2 regions of the Faecalimonas umbilicata genome follow, and region 1 is predicted to be linked to the other one. Evidence: a T-box and tRNA genes for the amino acid it is inferred to sense, from the RefSeq annotation. Region 1 holds a T-box; the other holds one or more tRNA genes.
The links. A T-box is a leader RNA that pairs with one kind of tRNA and senses whether it is charged. The one in region 1 lies ahead of thrS (threonine--tRNA ligase), so its partner is inferred to be a tRNA-Thr.

Region 1 (8,847 bases):
GAAATGCGATATCCGGGGAATTAAACGCTATGAAGATCTTCCAGAAAACTGTCGTAGATATATCGAATTTATTGAGGAGAAGATCGGTTATCCGATTACGATGGTTTCTAACGGACCGGGAAGAGATGAGATCATCTACCGCTAAGAAGGCTGGCGTGGATGTTTATCGGAAAACAATGATACAAACTTAGAATAGAATTTTAGAAAAAAACATGCCGGAAAAAGCTGATTTCCAATAGGAAATGGTAAAATATTCCGGCATGTTTTGTTGCTTTACAGGGAAGTCATTTTAGAGAAGTTGAATCTGGTGTTCGTCTGCCAAACGAAGGGTATCTTCGGTCCAAATGGAAGACTGCACTTCACCGATGTGGGCTTTTCTGAGGTAGAACATGCAGATCCGAGACTGACCGATTCCTCCACCGACTGTGTAGGGAAGCTCTCCGTTGAGAAGAGATTTTTGAAAATCCAGTTCGGCACGGTCTTCGCAGCCGGCGATTTTCAGCTGCCGCTTTAAAGCGGCTTCGTCAACACGGATCCCCATGGAGGAAAGTTCCAGCGCTACGTCAAGCACCGGGTAATACACGAGAATATCACCATTCAATTCCCAGTCATCATAATCAGGAGCACGTCCATCGTGCGGCTTCCCGGAGACAAGAGTCTTACCAATCTGCGAAAGGAAGACCGCTTTCTTCTCTCTTGCAATTTTGTATTCTCGTTCTTTTGGAGAAAGCTTGGGATATAGATCTTCTAGTTCCTGAGCAGTTATAAAAGTAATGTCTTCCGGGAGAAGCGGTTCGATGTAATTGTATCTGCGGGAAATAAATTCCTCAGTTTCTTTTAAGGCAGCATAGACTTTCCGAACTGTGTAGAGAAGTGTTTCTGTGTTCCGTTCTTCTTTGGAGATGATCTTCTCCCAGTCCCATTGGTCTACATACAGAGAATGCAGGTTGTCGGTGTCTTCGTCGCGGCGGATTGCACTCATATCAGTATAGAGTCCCTCGCCGGAGTGGAAATCATAGCGCTTCAAAGCATATCGTTTCCACTTGGCGAGAGAGTGTACGATCTCCACAGGAGCATCGTTCTGTTCCCGGATTCCAAAAGAAACCGGACGTTCGGTTCCGTTGAGATTATCATTCAGACCACTTTCTGGTTTTACAAAAAGAGGAGCAGAAACACGGGTGAGATGTAAGGATTTGGCAAGCGCGCGCTCAAAATGATCTTTGACTTCCTTGATCGCAACTTCCGTTTCCCGGATTGTGAGTGGAGAGTGATAGCCTTCAGGCAAAATAAATTGTTCCATGATACCATAACCTTTCTGTTAAAATTTTATGTTTGCTTTGTTGATGAGATTTAGTGTAGGGATACTCAGGAAAAATGTCAAGGAAAATGCAGAAAAACTTAGAAAATACATTAGAAAATCTTAATAATTAGATTAGAAAGGGTTTAGAGATCTGTCATAGGGATGTCACAATTTCGATTTATAATAAAGTTATCAAGTGAAAACTTGAGAAAAACAATGAAAAAAGACATATTTTCCGGGAGCGTGGAATAGAATAATAAAGTTGACAGAAAGAATAAGAGAGAAGTAGTCAGAAACGAAAAAGAAGCAAAAAGGAGGTATGTAAAATGTTGACAAAGCGAAGACAGAATCCACAGGAAGTCATTTCAATCGAAGAATATTTGAGCAAACGTCAGCAGATCAGGGAACAGGAAGAAAGAGGAAAGCACAATCCGCAAAGCGTGATAGAAAAAGGCTCTGCACTGATGCTGGCAGAGCTTTATATATAAGATAGTAGGTTTTTATTTTTCTTCTTGATCGTGGTCATCATCTTTTTTTGAAAGACGATGAAAGATCATTGCGGCATATAAAAATACAGGGAGTATGATTGTAGCTGCAATAGACGCCTTCAAGAGATCAAGAGACTGAGAACGATCAATGAAAGCGAAGAGCAGTGTGCTCGCATAGAGCGCACAGAGCAAGATCACACCTGCCAATGCAAAGATCCGTTTGAATTTTTTCATAGTAGGACACTCCGTTTCTAAACAAGATATTTGCTCTATTATATAGGAAAACACACGAAAAAGCAAATGAAGAAAAGAAATAAGCATAAGAAAGTATTTTCTGTGAATTTGACAAGTAAGAGGAAAAGCAGGCAAATATCGAAAAATGTTTGAAAAGAGAAAAGAAATAGTATATAATAGGACGTACGAAATCACATACAAAGGAGTATTGGTAGAAATGAGTTTATTAGAACAATGGAGAGCTACTGCGTATTCGCAGGAGATGGATAAGACACAGTTACAGAAGTTTTGGACGACATATTTTCAGATTGAGAGAGGAATCTATGAGCAGCTTCTCTCTAATCCAGATGAGGAAGTCAGAGGAACTGTAAAGGAACTTGCAGAGAAATATCAGGTAGAAGTATTTACTATGGTAGGATTCTTAGATGGAATCAATGAAAGTCTGAAAGTAGAAAACCCGATCGAGACAATGGAAGAAGATACGATCGTGAACTTAAACTTTGATAAAGAAAAATTATATAAGAACATGGTCGATGCAAAAGCAGACTGGTTATATGAACTTCCACAGTGGGACGAGATCTTCACAAAAGAGAAACAAAAGGAGCTTTACAGAGAGCAAAAAGCATCCGGTACTATTCGCAGAGAGAAGAAGATCGGAAGAAATGATCCATGTCCATGCGGAAGTGGTAAGAAGTATAAAAAGTGCTGTGGAAAATAACAGCTTGGGTAAAGAGGTGAGAAGATGCATACAGGATTTATCGTCATAGGAATTTTAGCGATTGTCTATTATCTTTTTATCTGCTATTATACAAGAAAATGGAATTCTACATTTGCTGCGTTCTGGATAGTGTTTGCGGTGTTCAATTTCCTATTGGCAGCAATTGTACATTTTAGCCCAAGATGGCTTCAGTACATATTGCTTACATTGAATTTTATCGCCTATTTTGTATTCTTTGCAGTACAGGTGATCATCTGCTCTGCAATGCTTACACTGCCGCCTAAGAAGCTGGACGTGATCATTGTGCTGGGCGCACAGGTGAGAGGAAAGAAGATTACCAATTCTTTGAAGAGACGGCTGGATAGAGGAGTAGCATATTTGAAAGAGAATCCGGAGACACGAGTGGTCGTATCTGGTGGTCAGGGGAAGGGAGAAGATGTGACAGAAGCGTTTGCGATGGCACAGTATCTTGTTTCACACGGTATTGCTGAGGAACAGATCTCTCTGGAGGAAAAGTCGAGAAATACTTATGAAAACCTGAAATACAGTGCGCTGCTTGTAGACAGTATGGACGACCGGATCGGAATTGTATCCAACAATTTTCATATTTATCGGTCGTTGTTGCTTGGGAGACAGATTGGCTATACAAGATTGTATGGAATTGCAGCAGGATGTAATCCAATTTTATTTTTAAACTATATGGTGAGAGAATTTTTCGCAGTGATGCGAATGTATCTTACAAAAGAATAGAGAGAATACGTAGATGAGACGAGTAGGATGTGGAAGATTACAGAGAGAGAAGTCTTGTGCTGGAAACTTCTTATTACAGAAGCATCTGAAAACTACCTCGGAGTGGCTGAAAACAGCCCGGTGATTCCGTTATCATCAAGAAAGTGGTTCTGGCAAAAGCCAGTTCAATCAGGGTGGAACCGCGAGTAAATACTCGTCCCTTGCAGTATCAAGATCTGTGCTGCAAGGGATTTTTCTGTTTGGCAGAAGAACGGAAAACACGATCAATAGGAGAAACAAAAACAATAAAAATAGAAAAGGAGAAAAAACAATGAAAATTACATTAAAAGATGGTTCTGTCAAAGAATACAGTGAAGCAAAGTCTGTATATGAGATTGCAGCAGATATCAGTGAAGGGCTTGCAAGAATGGCGACAGCAGGAGAAGTGGACGGGGAAGTGATCGATCTTCGCACAAAGATAGACCAGGATTGTGAACTGACAATTCATACATTCCAAAGTCAGGAGGGAGCACATGCGTTCCGCCACACAACATCTCATATTCTTGCACAGGCAGTAAAAAGACTGTTTCCGGATACAAAACTTGCAATCGGACCGGCAATTGATGACGGTTTCTACTATGATTTTGACAGAGAAGTTCCGTTTACAACAGAAGATCTGGAAACAATCGAAAAAGAGATGAAGAAAATTGTCAAAGAAGATCTGAAAATTGAGCAGTTTACACTTCCGAGGGAAGAGGCGATTGCATTGATGAAAGAAAAAGAAGAGCCGTATAAGGTGGAGCTGATTGAAGATCTGCCGGAAGATGCAGTGATTTCTTTCTACAAGCAGGGAGAATTTACAGATCTCTGTGCAGGACCACACTTACTCAGCACAAAATCTGTCAAGGCATTTAAGCTGACAAGTCTCGCTGGTGCTTATTGGAGAGGAAGCGAGAAAAATAAGATGCTCACAAGAATTTACGGAACATCTTTTACAAAAAAAGCAGATCTTGATGAGTATCTTGCGAAAATTGAGGAAGCAAAGAAGCGCGACCACAGAAAATTAGGAAAAGAACTGGGACTGTTTACAATCTTGGAGGAAGGACCGGGATTCCCTATTTTCCTTCCGAAGGGAATGATCTTAAAAAATACACTGATCGATTACTGGAGAGAAGTGCATACACGTGCAGGTTATGTAGAGATTTCTACACCGATTATGTTAAATAAACAACTTTGGGAGACATCTGGACATTGGGCACATTACAAAGAAAATATGTATACAACAGTGATCGATGAGGAAGATTTTGCAATCAAACCAATGAACTGTCCAGGAGGAATCCTTGTTTATAAGACAGAACCACACTCTTACAGAGATCTTCCACTCCGTATGGGAGAACTTGGAACAGTACACCGCCATGAAAAATCAGGTGCACTCCACGGTTTGATGAGAGTTAGAAGCTTCACACAGGATGATGCACATATATTCATGACAAGAGAGCAGATCAAAGATGAGATCAAAGGGGTTGCAAGACTGATTGATGAAGTATATAGTCTGTTCGGATTTAAATACCATGTAGAATTATCTACAAAACCAGAAGACAGCATGGGAAGCCAGGAAGACTGGGATATCGCAACAGATGCGCTTCGCTCTGCACTGGATGAGCTGCAGCTTCCATATGTGATCAATGAAGGAGATGGGGCATTCTACGGACCGAAGATTGATTTCCATCTGGAAGATACACTTGGAAGAACATGGCAGTGTGGAACAATCCAGTTAGACTTCCAGCTTCCGCTTCGTTTTGAGATGGAATATATTGCAGCAGATGGTGAGAAACACAGACCGATCATGGTACACCGTGTGGTATTTGGATCTATCGAACGTTTCATTGGTATTCTGATCGAGCATTTTGCTGGAGCATTCCCGACATGGCTTGCACCGGAACAGGTAAAAGTACTTCCGATCTCCGAAAAATATCATGAGTATGCAAATGAAGTTGCAGCAAAACTCAAAGAAGCAAAGATCCGTTGCTCTGTAGATGAACGTTCAGAAAAAATCGGATATAAGATCCGTGATGCGCGTCTGAATAAGATTCCGTACATGCTCGTTGTCGGAGCAAAAGAGCAAGAAGAAGGAGTGGTATCTGTCAGAAGCCGTTTCCTTGGAGATGAAGGACAGAGAAGCCTGGATACATTTATTGCGGAGATCACAGAGGAGATTAAGAACAGAACAATTCGGAAAGTAGAATTGGAAGAAGGAAAATAAATCTGCGAGAGGACACAAAGTCTGTAAAAAAATCAGAAAAGAAGTATAGGAATGTTTTTGGCGGAAACACTATGTTTGTGAACAGTAATCAAACAAGGAGGTAGCAACATGCCAGAATTAAAATGTACCGTACAGACTTGTGTACACAATCAGCAATTTTTATGTAATCTGGATAAGATTGAAGTAGGCGGAAACAAAGCAAAGCGCTCAGAGGAGACTTGCTGCGACAGCTTTCAGGAAAGAAAAGGAGACAGTTATTCCAATGTGACGGGGACTGCTTCTCCGACAAGCACGATCGACTGTAAGGCGACAGACTGTCAGTATAATGAATCCTGCAAATGTCATGCCGGAAAGATCAGTGTGGAAGGAAGCAATGCATGCCACTGTCAGGAGACAGAATGTGCTACGTTCTGTGCTGTCTGCGAATAGAGTGAAAAATCAGGAAGAAAAGGCATCGTCAGATACAAGAGATCTGGCGGTGCCTTTTCGTAGTGTGAGCGTATTGACGCGTGGTATGGCAGAGGGTATAATGATTTCATATGAAAAAAGGAAAGGAGCGGGAAAATGGAAGAACAGGAAAAAAAGCAGGATTCTCGGGAAGAGAGAACAGATAACAGTCCTTATCATAAGCAACCACGGCTGACAAAGAGAACCACTTCTAAATTGCAGCAACATTTAAACAGGGGGATGACAGCATTCCTCGTCGTTGCAGCCAGCATTGTGTTTTATTTTGCATTTTTAAGATTTGGTCATATTTCCGGCGTTCTTGGAAAAATCTTTCAGATTTTGAAACCAATCATCTATGGGTTTGTTTTGGCATATTTGTTGAATCCACTTATGAAGATGGTAGAAAATTTTATTGTGAAGCTGTTAAAGGGAAAGATAAAAAAAGAGGAGAGATTGAAAAAGTTTGCGAGAGGTGTGGGGATTTTTACCGCACTGCTTTTTGCCGGGGCATTGATTGTTGCGTTATGCAATATGATTTTGCCGGAGTTATATCGAAGTATTCGAAATATGGTTTACACTGTGCCGGAACAGCTCAATGAATGGATGGAACGGTTAAGTGAGATGGAATTTGACGATTCTACCCTTGCGCTGATCACAAAAAATGTGCTCACAGAAACAACCGCGTTTTTTGAAAACTGGATTCGGAGTGATCTCCTAAGACAGATTAATATATGGATTTCCGGTCTGACTGAAGGAGTCATCAGCGTTGTCAATGAACTGATGAATATCGTGATCGGAATCATTGTTTCTGTGTATGTATTGTTTAGCAAAGAAACATTTGCAGGGCAGTCACGGAAAGTAGTATATGCAGTGCTCAAACCAGAAAAGGCAAATCTGGTATTACATATTACGAGAAAATCAAATGAGATCTTCGGTGGATTTATCATTGGAAAGATCATTGATTCTGCAATTATCGGGGTGCTGTGTTTCATAGGATTAAGCATTCTTGATATGCCGTATACTCTTTTGGTCAGTGTGATCGTCGGTGTGACAAATGTGATTCCGTTTTTTGGACCGTACATTGGTGCGATTCCAAGTGCGATACTGCTTTTGTTGACAGATCCGATCAAAGGACTTTACTTTTTAGTGTTCATTATCTTCTTGCAGCAGTTGGATGGAAATATCATCGGGCCGAAGATTCTTGGAGATTCTACCGGACTGTCTGCGTTCTGGGTAGTCTTTTCGATTTTACTTGGAGGAGGACTGTTCGGATTTGCCGGTATGATTATGGGAGTGCCAACATTTGCAGTGATCTATTATCTGTTCCAAATGTTTATCAACCAGAATCTGGAGAAAAAGCATTTGCCGACAGACTCTGCTGTCTACGATGATACCAGCTATGTAGATGCAGAATCCGGAGAGTTTATCCATGGAAGCAACGATGAGCAGAATATCGGAGAAGCACAGGTGCGAGGAAAAGAAGATTGTGAAAAAGAGGAGGAAAAGTAAAGATGCCGATTCGGGTACAAAATGAACTTCCTGCCAAGGAAATATTGGAGCGGGAAAATATATTTGTTATGGATGAATATCGAGCGGTACATCAGGACATCCGTCCGATCCAAATTGGACTTTTGAATCTGATGCCGCTGAAGCAAGACACAGAACTTCAGATGCTTCGCTCTATGTCCAATACACCGCTTCAGGTTGATGTGACATTTGTCAACGTTTCCAGCCATGAATCAAAAAATACCGCCACCAGTCATCTAAATCAGTTCTATGTTCCGTTTGAAGAAATCAAGGAGAAAAAATTTGACGGCTTTATCATTACGGGAGCGCCGGTCGAACAGATTGAATTTGAGGAAGTGGATTACTGGGATGAACTAAAAGAGATTATGAAGTGGACGAAAACACATGTGACCTCCACGTTTCATATTTGTTGGGGAGCGCAGGCGGGACTTTATTATCATTATGGATTGGAGAAGGTGCAGCTGGAGCAAAAACTATTCGGGATTTTTGAACATCGCGTGAAAAATCGAAAAATTCCGCTTGTGAGAGGGTTCGATGATTATTTTATGGCTCCGCATTCCCGACATACGACTATCCCAAAAGATCAAATTGAATCGGATGAGCGTCTTACGATTTTGGCAGAGTCTGAGGAGGCGGGAGTTTTCCTTGTGATGGCAGAGGATGGCCGACAGATTTTTGTGATGGGACATCCCGAATATGATCGGATGACGCTCCACACAGAGTATATGAGAGATAAAGAAAAGGGACTTCCGATAGCGCTTCCTAAAAATTATTATCCGGAAGATGACTGTGAGAGAAGACCGGTGTTATCCTGGCGCTCACATGCCAATGATTTGTATACAAACTGGCTGAATTACTATGTGTACCAGATTACACCGTATGATCTGATGGGGACACCATTTTAATGCGGAATGAGAAAAAAGAAGGGAGAGATCTTATGTTAGAAACAGGTATTCAGGCACCAGAATTTACACTTCCAGATCAAAATGGAGAGACGCATAGTTTAAAAGATTATAGAGGGAAAAAGGTTATTTTGTATTTTTACCCAAGAGATAATACACCTGGCTGCACAAAACAGGCATGTGGCTATAGTGAACGATATCCGCAGTTTGAAGAAAAAGGCGCAGTTGTGCTTGGAATC
Region 2 (8,847 bases), 510 kb from region 1:
TTGCCCTTTTTCGCTTCCCTTGCCGCCTCCAAAAGTCTCAGTTCATAGCAGCGAAAACATCGCCTGCCGCCTTCTTTTTCTCTCTCCATCCCTTTTACCGCATCATAAAACAGCTGTTTATCATATTCTCCCGCCAGAAAAGAGATTGGATATTTCGCCGGGAGTTTCTCAATCAGTTCCTTTTGTTCCTGTACCCGCTTGTCATATTCGGTATCCGGATAAATATTCGGATTGTAATAGAACACTGTAATATGAAAATACTGAGACAAATACTCCAGCACATAACTACTGCAAGGTGCACAACAGCTATGAAGTAACAAAGATGGGACTCTGCCATCTTTTTCAAACTGTTTTAACAAGTTCTCCAACTCTTTCTGATAATTTCTCTTTGGCTGTCCCGATATCTTCCGGTTTTCTTCCTTTTGATTCATCCTCCCACCATCTGTTCTTTCTTTCATTTTCTTCACCCTTTGCCCTTTTTCTTTTATTTCTCCTGCTGATATTATACACAACTGATCAAAAAAAACAATCCGCGTTTTTCTGATTGCTCTATCGCCGCACCATTTTCTTTCTTTTGCATAAATTGGATAGAAACAGACTGGAGGCTTTTATGGAAACTATATTAGAATTTCAAAATGTCAGTTATGCCTACCACACGCTGGATGGCGAGACACCTGCTTTAAGCCACATCTCCTTTTCGGTAAAAAAGGGAGAATTTATTGCTATCGTCGGTCCATCTGGCTGCGGAAAATCCACACTCTTATCACTGATTGCAGGGCTGCTCCAACCGGAGGAGGGGCAGATTCTGATCCATGGAAAATCCGTAGAGCTGCGCAATGCCAACATTGGGTATATGCTTCAGAAAGATCACCTGTTTGAGTGGCGCTCCATCTATCGGAATATCATCCTTGGCCTGGAGATCCAGCACAAATTGAACAGCCAGACAAAAGAGAAAGCAAACGAACTGCTAGCCACTTATGGATTGCAAAACTTTGCCAAAGCAAAACCTTCTGAGCTCTCCGGAGGTATGCGGCAGCGCGCTGCCCTTATCCGCACACTGGTCCTTGATCCAGACCTTCTCCTTCTCGACGAACCATTCTCTGCTCTGGATTATCAGACTCGTCTGACGGTTGGAGATGATATCGGACAAATTATCCGAAAAGAAAAAAAGACAGCGATTCTTGTCACTCACGACTTATCAGAAGCAGTCAGCCTTGGAGATCGCGTCATCGTCCTTTCTGCCCGTCCCGCCTCTATTCAACAGACGATCCCGCTTCACTTTGATATGCAGGAAGATACTCCTCTTCTTCGCAGAAATACACCGGAATTTAAAACATATTTCAATCTTGTCTGGAGGGAACTAAATGGAAGTGAATGAGATGTCCGTAAAACAACAGGAATTTTTAAAAGGCAGACAGAAGCACCGGACCATCGTCTCTGTCTTCCGGGTTCTGATCTTGCTTGTCTTTTTTATCCTCTGGGAGATTTCCTCTGCAACCGGACTGATCGACTCGTTTATCTTCAGCAGTCCTTCAAAAATTGTCCGCTGCTTCTGGAATATGGTGTGCGATCGAAGCATCTTCCTCCACGTTGGTGTCACCGTATATGAGACAATCGTAAGCTTCCTTCTTGTTATCTTCATTGCTCTGCTCTGTGCCGTTCTTCTCTGGTTCAGCCCGAAGCTTTCCGAGATTATGGAACCTTACCTTGTCGTGCTGAACAGCCTTCCAAAATCTGCACTGGCACCCCTTCTGATCGTATGGCTCGGCGCCACTCAAACAACGATCATTGTCTCTGGAATGTCTGTTGCAATCTTTGGAAGTATTTTAAGCCTATATACAAGCTTTCATACTGTCGATCAAGAGAAAATCAAACTCATCTATACGCTGCACGGTACTAGATTCCACGCTCTCACAAAAGTTGTAATCCCTCACTCCATTCCGGCAATCATCAGCAATATGAAGGTCAACATCGGCCTATGCCTCGTCGGAGTGATCATCGGAGAATTCCTTGCAGCACGAAACGGGCTTGGTTACTTGATCATTTACTCCAGCCAGGTCTTTAAGCTCGACTGGCTCCTGATGGCTATCGTCCTCCTTTGCATTCTCGCAATGTTCCTATATGCCTGCATCAACCTGCTTGAAAAGCTATACCTCGGAAAACGCCACTCTTGATCACTACTATTGCAAAGAGCCCCTTTTCAATACGAAAAAGAGGGAACCTCTCACCTTTCGAGAAAGTTCCCTCTTTTTTTCAAACATCATTGGATATTTTTGTTATTTCTCCATACTTCCCAATGCTTTTTTCTTCCATTTTCCACGTTTGTAAAAGTAAAATGTAATCAACGCACCCAGCACCCAAGAGCAAAGCAACGAAATGAAAACGCACTCAGACCGTCCATTTGGCAATTCTGGTGTTCTTGTGATCCAGGAAATTCCATAGGCAACCGGTACACGGATCAGCACTGTCGTCACAAGCGAGATCCACATCGGCGTCATCGTATCACCTGCCCCACGCATCACTCCGGACAAGCACTGAGTTGCCCCCATCGCAATATATCCAACCGCAAGAATACGCATCATCCGCATGCTGAGATCAACAAGCTCCTCAGTCTCTGTAAAAATTCCCATCAGATATTTCCCAAAGATCAAAATCAGCCCGGTAATAGTCGCCGATACTCCCATTGCAATCAGAGTTCCCTGCTTTGCTCCCCGGTTGATTCTATCATATTGTTTTGCTCCTGCATTCTGTCCGGCATAAGTCGTCATCGCTGTTCCAAAAGAAAAGTTTGGCATCATCGCAAACCCATCAACGCGCATAATGATTACATTTGCTGCAATGAACATCTCCCCGAAACTATTTGTCAATGACTGCACAATAATCATTGCCATTGAAAAAATTGCCTGTGTCAATCCAGAAGGAAGTCCCAGGCGGATAATCTGTGCCGTATGTTCTCTGCTCATTTTTAAGTGATGTTTTCTAAACTCAAAAATTTCCTTCATATGCATTAATTTCCATAAACAAAGCACCGCAGAGACAAACTGAGCGATCACTGTCGCGAGGGCAACCCCCGCTACTCCCATATCAAACACTGCAACAAATAAAAGATCCAGACCAATATTCAATACCGTTGCAACAAGCAGATAAACGAGTGCCGACACAGAATCTCCAAGACCCCTCAGCACACCACTTAATATATTATAATAAGCCATGCCTGCAATCCCGACCATCATAATGATCAGATAGGAAGTACACCAGTCGATAATGCTTGCCGGTGTGTGGAGCATTTCCAACATCGGTCGCACGACAAATGGAGAAACAATCATCAGAGCTATTGCAACAATCGCTGTCAGCGTCACACATCCTCCGATTGTAGATGATAATTCTTCCCTTTCTTTCGCCCCAAAATACTGGGCAACCATAATACTCACCCCAACTGAAATTCCAATAAACAGTACGATCAGCAAGTTCAAAATCGGGCTGGCACTTCCCACGGCTGCCAGAGCATTATCTCCGACATAGCGTCCCACAATAATACTATCCACCGTATTGTATAATTGCTGCGCAATATTTCCGATCAACATCGGAATCGTAAACAGGACAATCTTTTTCCATGGTGTTCCTTCTGTCATGTCTGTCGGTGTAAACAATTTTTTCCACATTTGTTTCATTTCCCTCACTCCCTCTTTCGTTTTGTTCTGTAATAAAAAAGCAGATATAGACTCTCACCTATATCTGCCTGCCATTCAGCTGAAAATCGGACTTGAACCGACGACCCCTTCATTACGAGTGAAGTGCTCTACCGACTGAGCTATTTCAGCACGATATGATATATTATATTTATTTTCTGCAAACTTACTTTTCTCTGCAAGTTGCTACGAACTATAGTATAATAAAAATTTTCTGAAAAGTCAAGTTTTTTTATTAAAAAACGGCAAAAAGTGGAAGAGATTGGGAACTTTTTGCCGCCTTTCTTATACTGCTTTTCTATTAGCTTTCTTTTTGAATATGAACATCCATTTGCGGATAAGGAATGTTGATCCCCTGTTCATCCATCGTCAGTTTGATTTCCTCCAACAATCTCCATCTGGTCGGCCAATAATCATCGGTTTTCACCCAGGACTTTGACCCGATCACAACAGAACTTTCTGCCAGTTCATCAACATACACTATGATTTCTTCATCTTTTAAAATACTCTCATCTTCAAGAAGAAGAGATTCGATCACTTCCTTTGCCTTCCGCAAATCTGACTCGTAGGAAATCCCTACTTTAATCTCCAAGCGCCTCTTCTCTTTTGCTGTCACATTTGTCAGACTATTATTAGACAGCGCACCGTTTGGAATAACGATCATCCGATTGTCAACCGTTGATAACTTTGTATAGAAAATTTGAATTTCCTTTACCGTTCCTTCATTTCCAGTTCCACTTTCAATAATATAATCTCCCACTACAAACGGTTTCAAAAGAAGGATCAAAACTCCTCCCGCAAAGTTTGAAAGACTTCCTTGGAGCGCCAGACCGATAGCAACACCTCCGGAAGCAAAGAGCGCTGCGATCGATGTCGTATCTACTCCGAAATTTGCCACAAGACTAAAGATCAGAATACAATAAAGCACCACTTTTAACATTGAATCTACAAACTGCTCTACCCCTTTATCTACGTTTGCCCGATTTAAAGATGCTCTGACTAATTTCTGTACCCACCGGATCAGCTTTCTTCCGATAAAAAAGCAGATCAATGACAACACTACTTTCAGACCAAAATTAATGATGTTCGGAATCTGAGAATTGACATATTCGACCAACCGGTTTACATCTTTTGCTGCTTCTTCTACATTTTCTGCTGCTGTTTCCATATCCATAGATGACCTCCTCTTTCGCGCTGTAAATTTAGTTTATCTTCCACTGTTTATTCTAACATAAGAAATGCCCCAAGGTTTCCTCTCTTCCCCTGTGATGCCCGATGCGAAAACAGGAGTTCACTGTTGCAGCAAGTACAGATATTTGTCACTGCAATCTGCTCCTTCGGGATTCCTGCCTCCTGCAGCACAATGCGATTTGCCTCCCAGAGATTTAACTGGTATTTGCCGTTTTCTTTTTCATAAAATAATTTTTCCCAGTATTTCTCATCATAGTTTTCCCGAAACTGCTCAACAACATCTTTGCTGACCTCATAGCAATCCTGACAAATCGACGGTCCGACTGCCGCGACAACATCCTTTGGATCTGTTCCATACAGTTCTGTCATTTTCTCCACCGTCACTTTTCCGATCTTTCCAACCGTGCCCCTCCATCCAGAATGGCTGAGCCCAATCGCTTTTTTTACCGGATCCACGAAAAAAAGCGGCACACAGTCTGCATAAAAAGTAGCAAGGCAAAGTCCGGGCTCATTTGTCACAAGCCCATCCACATCCTTAAGCCCTCCCGCGCATCCCGTAATACATGCCTGCGGAAATAAAAATCCTTTTCCTGCATCGTCTTTTGTTACTTTCCGAACATTCGTTGTATGTGTCTGCGCAGAAAAGACATACTGCTCTGGCGAAATCTCAAGCACTTCTGCCATCCGGTAAAAATTCTCCCGCACTGCTTCCGGATCATCTCCCCGGGAAAAACTTAAGTTCATCGAGGCATAGATTCCCTCACTGACTCCTCCAAGTCTTGTAGAAAATGCGTGTCTCACACACTTCGTATGTTCTAAAAGCGGGTAGGACAGATAGGTTACGCCCGCTTTTTCTTTTACTTCCAATACATTTCTTTCGTCTGTTTTCTTCCAACGATTCTCCAATGCTCTCTCCTCCCTTTATTTTTCGTCAAACATCTGTGCACCATATTTATCCTGGTTCTCAAAATGCATCCCGGATCAGGCAGATCTCCCGTCCTAAAATACTAATCACATCGAAGCGACAGGGCATTTCTGCTATCCCATACTCCTGCAAGTATGCTGCCGCACATTTGTAGATTGTTTGCTGCTTCTTGACTCCGACTGCCTCTGCCGGTTCTCCTTTTCTCGTATCCGAGCGATACTTAACCTCACAGAATACAAGCATCTCTCCGTCTTTCGCAATTAGGTCAATCTCCCCGTATCTGCACCGATAATTACAGGAAAGTATCTGAAAGCCACATGCTTCCAGATACTCTGCTGCCATTTTCTCATACTCCCTTCCGATCTGTCGCTGATTCCCCATAAAATGCTTTCCTCTCTTTAGATGAAATTGTGGATAAAACTACGACGATGGATCGGTGTCGGTCCATATTTTTTCAATGCTGCGATATGCTCTGACGAGCCATACCCTTTGTTCGATGCAAATCCATATCCAGGAAGTACCTCCTCATATTCTGTCATCAGCCGGTCTCTTGTCACCTTCGCCACAATGCTTGCCGCGGCAATCGAAACACTTTTGGCATCTCCTTTGATAATCGGCACCTGGACAATATGCGGAGGAACCATCGGAATTGTAACTGCATCATTTAGAAGGACATTCGGCTCCACACAAAGCTTCCCTACAGCCTCCCGCATTGCCTCATACGTTGCCTGAAGAATATTGATCTCGTCAATCCGTGCAGGACTTACAATTCCAATCCCAACAGCTACTGCTTCCTGCATGATCACCTCATAGAGTTCTTCCCTGCGTTTCTCCGTCAATTTTTTGGAATCATTGAGATAAAGAATCTGGCTGTCTTTTGGAAGGATTACAGCCCCTGCCACGACCGGACCTGCAAGCGGACCTCTTCCAACTTCATCGATCCCGCAGATAAATGCTGCATCCCGGTATTTGTTCTCATAAGATTTCATCGCCTCAATGCGGGCAATCTCCGCCGCAAGCCTTTCTTCCTGCTTTTTGTATTTTGCGATCAGAGCAGTCACACCTGCCCTCGAATCATCTGCATACTGTTCATACAGTACCTTTCTTTCACAATCATCTGCCTGAGAAAATTCCTGCTGTATTTCCCGAATGCTCTTACTCATGTTTTATCACTCCAAACTCTGAAAATGGCCAGATCCGTACCCACGCTCTTCCAACAAGATCTTCTCTCTTTAAAATACCAACTCTAGAATCTCTGCTGTCCATGCTGTGGTTCCGGTTGTCACCCAGTACAAAATATTCATCTTCTCCAAGTGTCACTGGCACTTCGGCGATCCCTGCATCCTGCATCACTTCTGTTCCATACTCCTCACCGAGTATCTGTCCGTCAATGTAGACTTCCCCATCGATAATCTGTATGGTTTCCCCCGGCATTCCGATAATCCGCTTAATATAGTATGTATTTTCCTGATACTGATACGGAAAGACAATAATGTCATACCGCTCCGGATCCCGGAACCGGTAAGAGATTTTGTCCACAATGAGATTGTCACCATCACTCAAGGTCGTTTCCATCGAGGAACCGGTAACACGCGTACGCTGTCCAACAAATGTAATCACAAGATACGTCAGACCAAAAATAATCAGTATATATACCAGCCAGCCAAGAAGTTCCTTAAAAATATTTTTTTCTTCTGCTAAATACTTTTCTTCATCGCTTTTCATTTCTTACCGCCTTCTTCCTTCCGCTTTTTCTACTCATAGTCTTCCGGAAATTCCAGCGTGATCCTTCCAAGCTTTCCACTCCGGAAGTCGTCGATCAGCAGGATTGCGGCCTTATTTGTGTCAAGTTCATTTCCTTTCACAAGACAATGTCTGCTTTCTGCAATTCTTCTCAGGCACTCATAGGAGTCTTCACTGATCTCTACGCTATATTTTTCTTCCAGAACGCCCGGATATTTCTCTGTCAGAAAAGTGATCATCTCCATCGCAAGTTCTTCTGTATTTAAAATCTCATCCTTGATCGAACCGATAAACGCGAGCCGAAGTCCCACTGTCTGATCTTCAAATTTCGGCCAGAGAATTCCCGGTGTATCGAGAAGTTCTACGTTTTTATTAAGACGGATCCACTGTTTTCCTTTTGTGACGCCTGGCTTATTTCCAGTCTTCGCGCATGCTTTGCCTGCAAGAGCATTGATAAATGTCGACTTTCCGACATTTGGAATCCCGACAACCATTGCCCGCACCGGACGATTTAAGATACCGCGCTTTCTGTCACGCTCAATTTTTTCTTTACATGCCTCCTGAATTACGCCTTGGATCGACTTGATTCCGCCTCCTCTTTTCGAGTTTACTTTTACAACTGAAAATCCTTTTTCCTTAAAGTATTCTGCCCAGGCATCATTCTGTTTTTCTTCCGCAAGGTCTGACTTATTCAAAAGAATCAGCCTCGCCTTATTTTTTCCAAGCTCATCAATGTCTGGATTCCGGCTGCTCACCGGAATTCTGGCATCAACCAATTCGATCACAAGATCGATCAATTTTATATTTTCCTGCATCATACGTTTTGCTTTCGTCATATGACCCGGATACCATTGAAAATGCATCTCTTTTACCTCTATCTTTCTATCAGTCTTTTATCAATCCAAAATGTTGTGTCGGCAACATGACAAACCATGCTTTCCCTTCTATCTCAGAGCGTTTCACTGTACCGATATCCGCCTCTCTGCTATCTTCACTCGCCGCCCGGTTATCTCCAAGTACAAAATACTCATCGCCTCCAAGCACCAGCTCTTCCCCGGCAATTCCGGCATCTCTAATCTCTGTTGTCTGGAAATCCTCTTTTAACTTCTCTCTATTAATATAAACAGCATTGTCCTTCAATTGAATCGTTTCTCCAGGAAGTCCTACAATGCGCTTGATCGAAGCATGGGCATTTTCATTCCCATTTGGCCGGAACACAATAATATCATTCCGCTTCGGTGTGCTTGTGTCATAAATCAGTCGGTTGACAAGCACAATGTCCCCATTATGCAGCACCGG

Region 2: it encodes a tRNA-Thr, which carries the amino acid that the T-box ahead of thrS (threonine--tRNA ligase) is inferred to sense. The anticodon was not compared.

The regions. Positions count from the first base shown of each region.
Region 1 covers NZ_AP031411.1:1,270,587-1,279,433, forward strand. The annotation lists gene ACGG81_RS06070 (adenylosuccinate synthase) at 1-145, shown strand, start outside; gene asnA (aspartate--ammonia ligase) at 290-1,300, opposite strand; gene ACGG81_RS06080 (hypothetical protein) at 1,627-1,788, shown strand; gene ACGG81_RS06085 (hypothetical protein) at 1,801-2,022, opposite strand; gene ACGG81_RS06090 (SEC-C metal-binding domain-containing protein) at 2,240-2,740, shown strand; gene ACGG81_RS06095 (YdcF family protein) at 2,765-3,490, shown strand; T-box leader at 3,492-3,694, shown strand; gene thrS (threonine--tRNA ligase) at 3,801-5,732, shown strand; gene ACGG81_RS06105 (DUF1540 domain-containing protein) at 5,841-6,161, shown strand; gene ACGG81_RS06110 (AI-2E family transporter) at 6,297-7,688, shown strand; gene metA (homoserine O-succinyltransferase) at 7,691-8,611, shown strand; gene bcp (thioredoxin-dependent thiol peroxidase) at 8,644-8,847, shown strand, end outside.
Region 2 covers NZ_AP031411.1:1,785,539-1,794,385, forward strand. The annotation lists gene ACGG81_RS08475 (epoxyqueuosine reductase QueH) at 1-431, opposite strand, end outside; gene ACGG81_RS08480 (ABC transporter ATP-binding protein) at 611-1,378, shown strand; gene ACGG81_RS08485 (ABC transporter permease) at 1,365-2,174, shown strand; gene ACGG81_RS08490 (MATE family efflux transporter) at 2,277-3,671, opposite strand; tRNA gene ACGG81_RS08495 (tRNA-Thr) at 3,749-3,821, opposite strand; gene ACGG81_RS08500 (mechanosensitive ion channel family protein) at 3,991-4,863, opposite strand; gene pgeF (peptidoglycan editing factor PgeF) at 4,911-5,786, opposite strand; gene ACGG81_RS08510 (YraN family protein) at 5,845-6,186, opposite strand; gene ACGG81_RS08515 (ribonuclease HII) at 6,204-6,968, opposite strand; gene lepB (signal peptidase I) at 6,961-7,530, opposite strand; gene ylqF (ribosome biogenesis GTPase YlqF) at 7,560-8,411, opposite strand; gene lepB (signal peptidase I) at 8,434-8,847, opposite strand, start outside.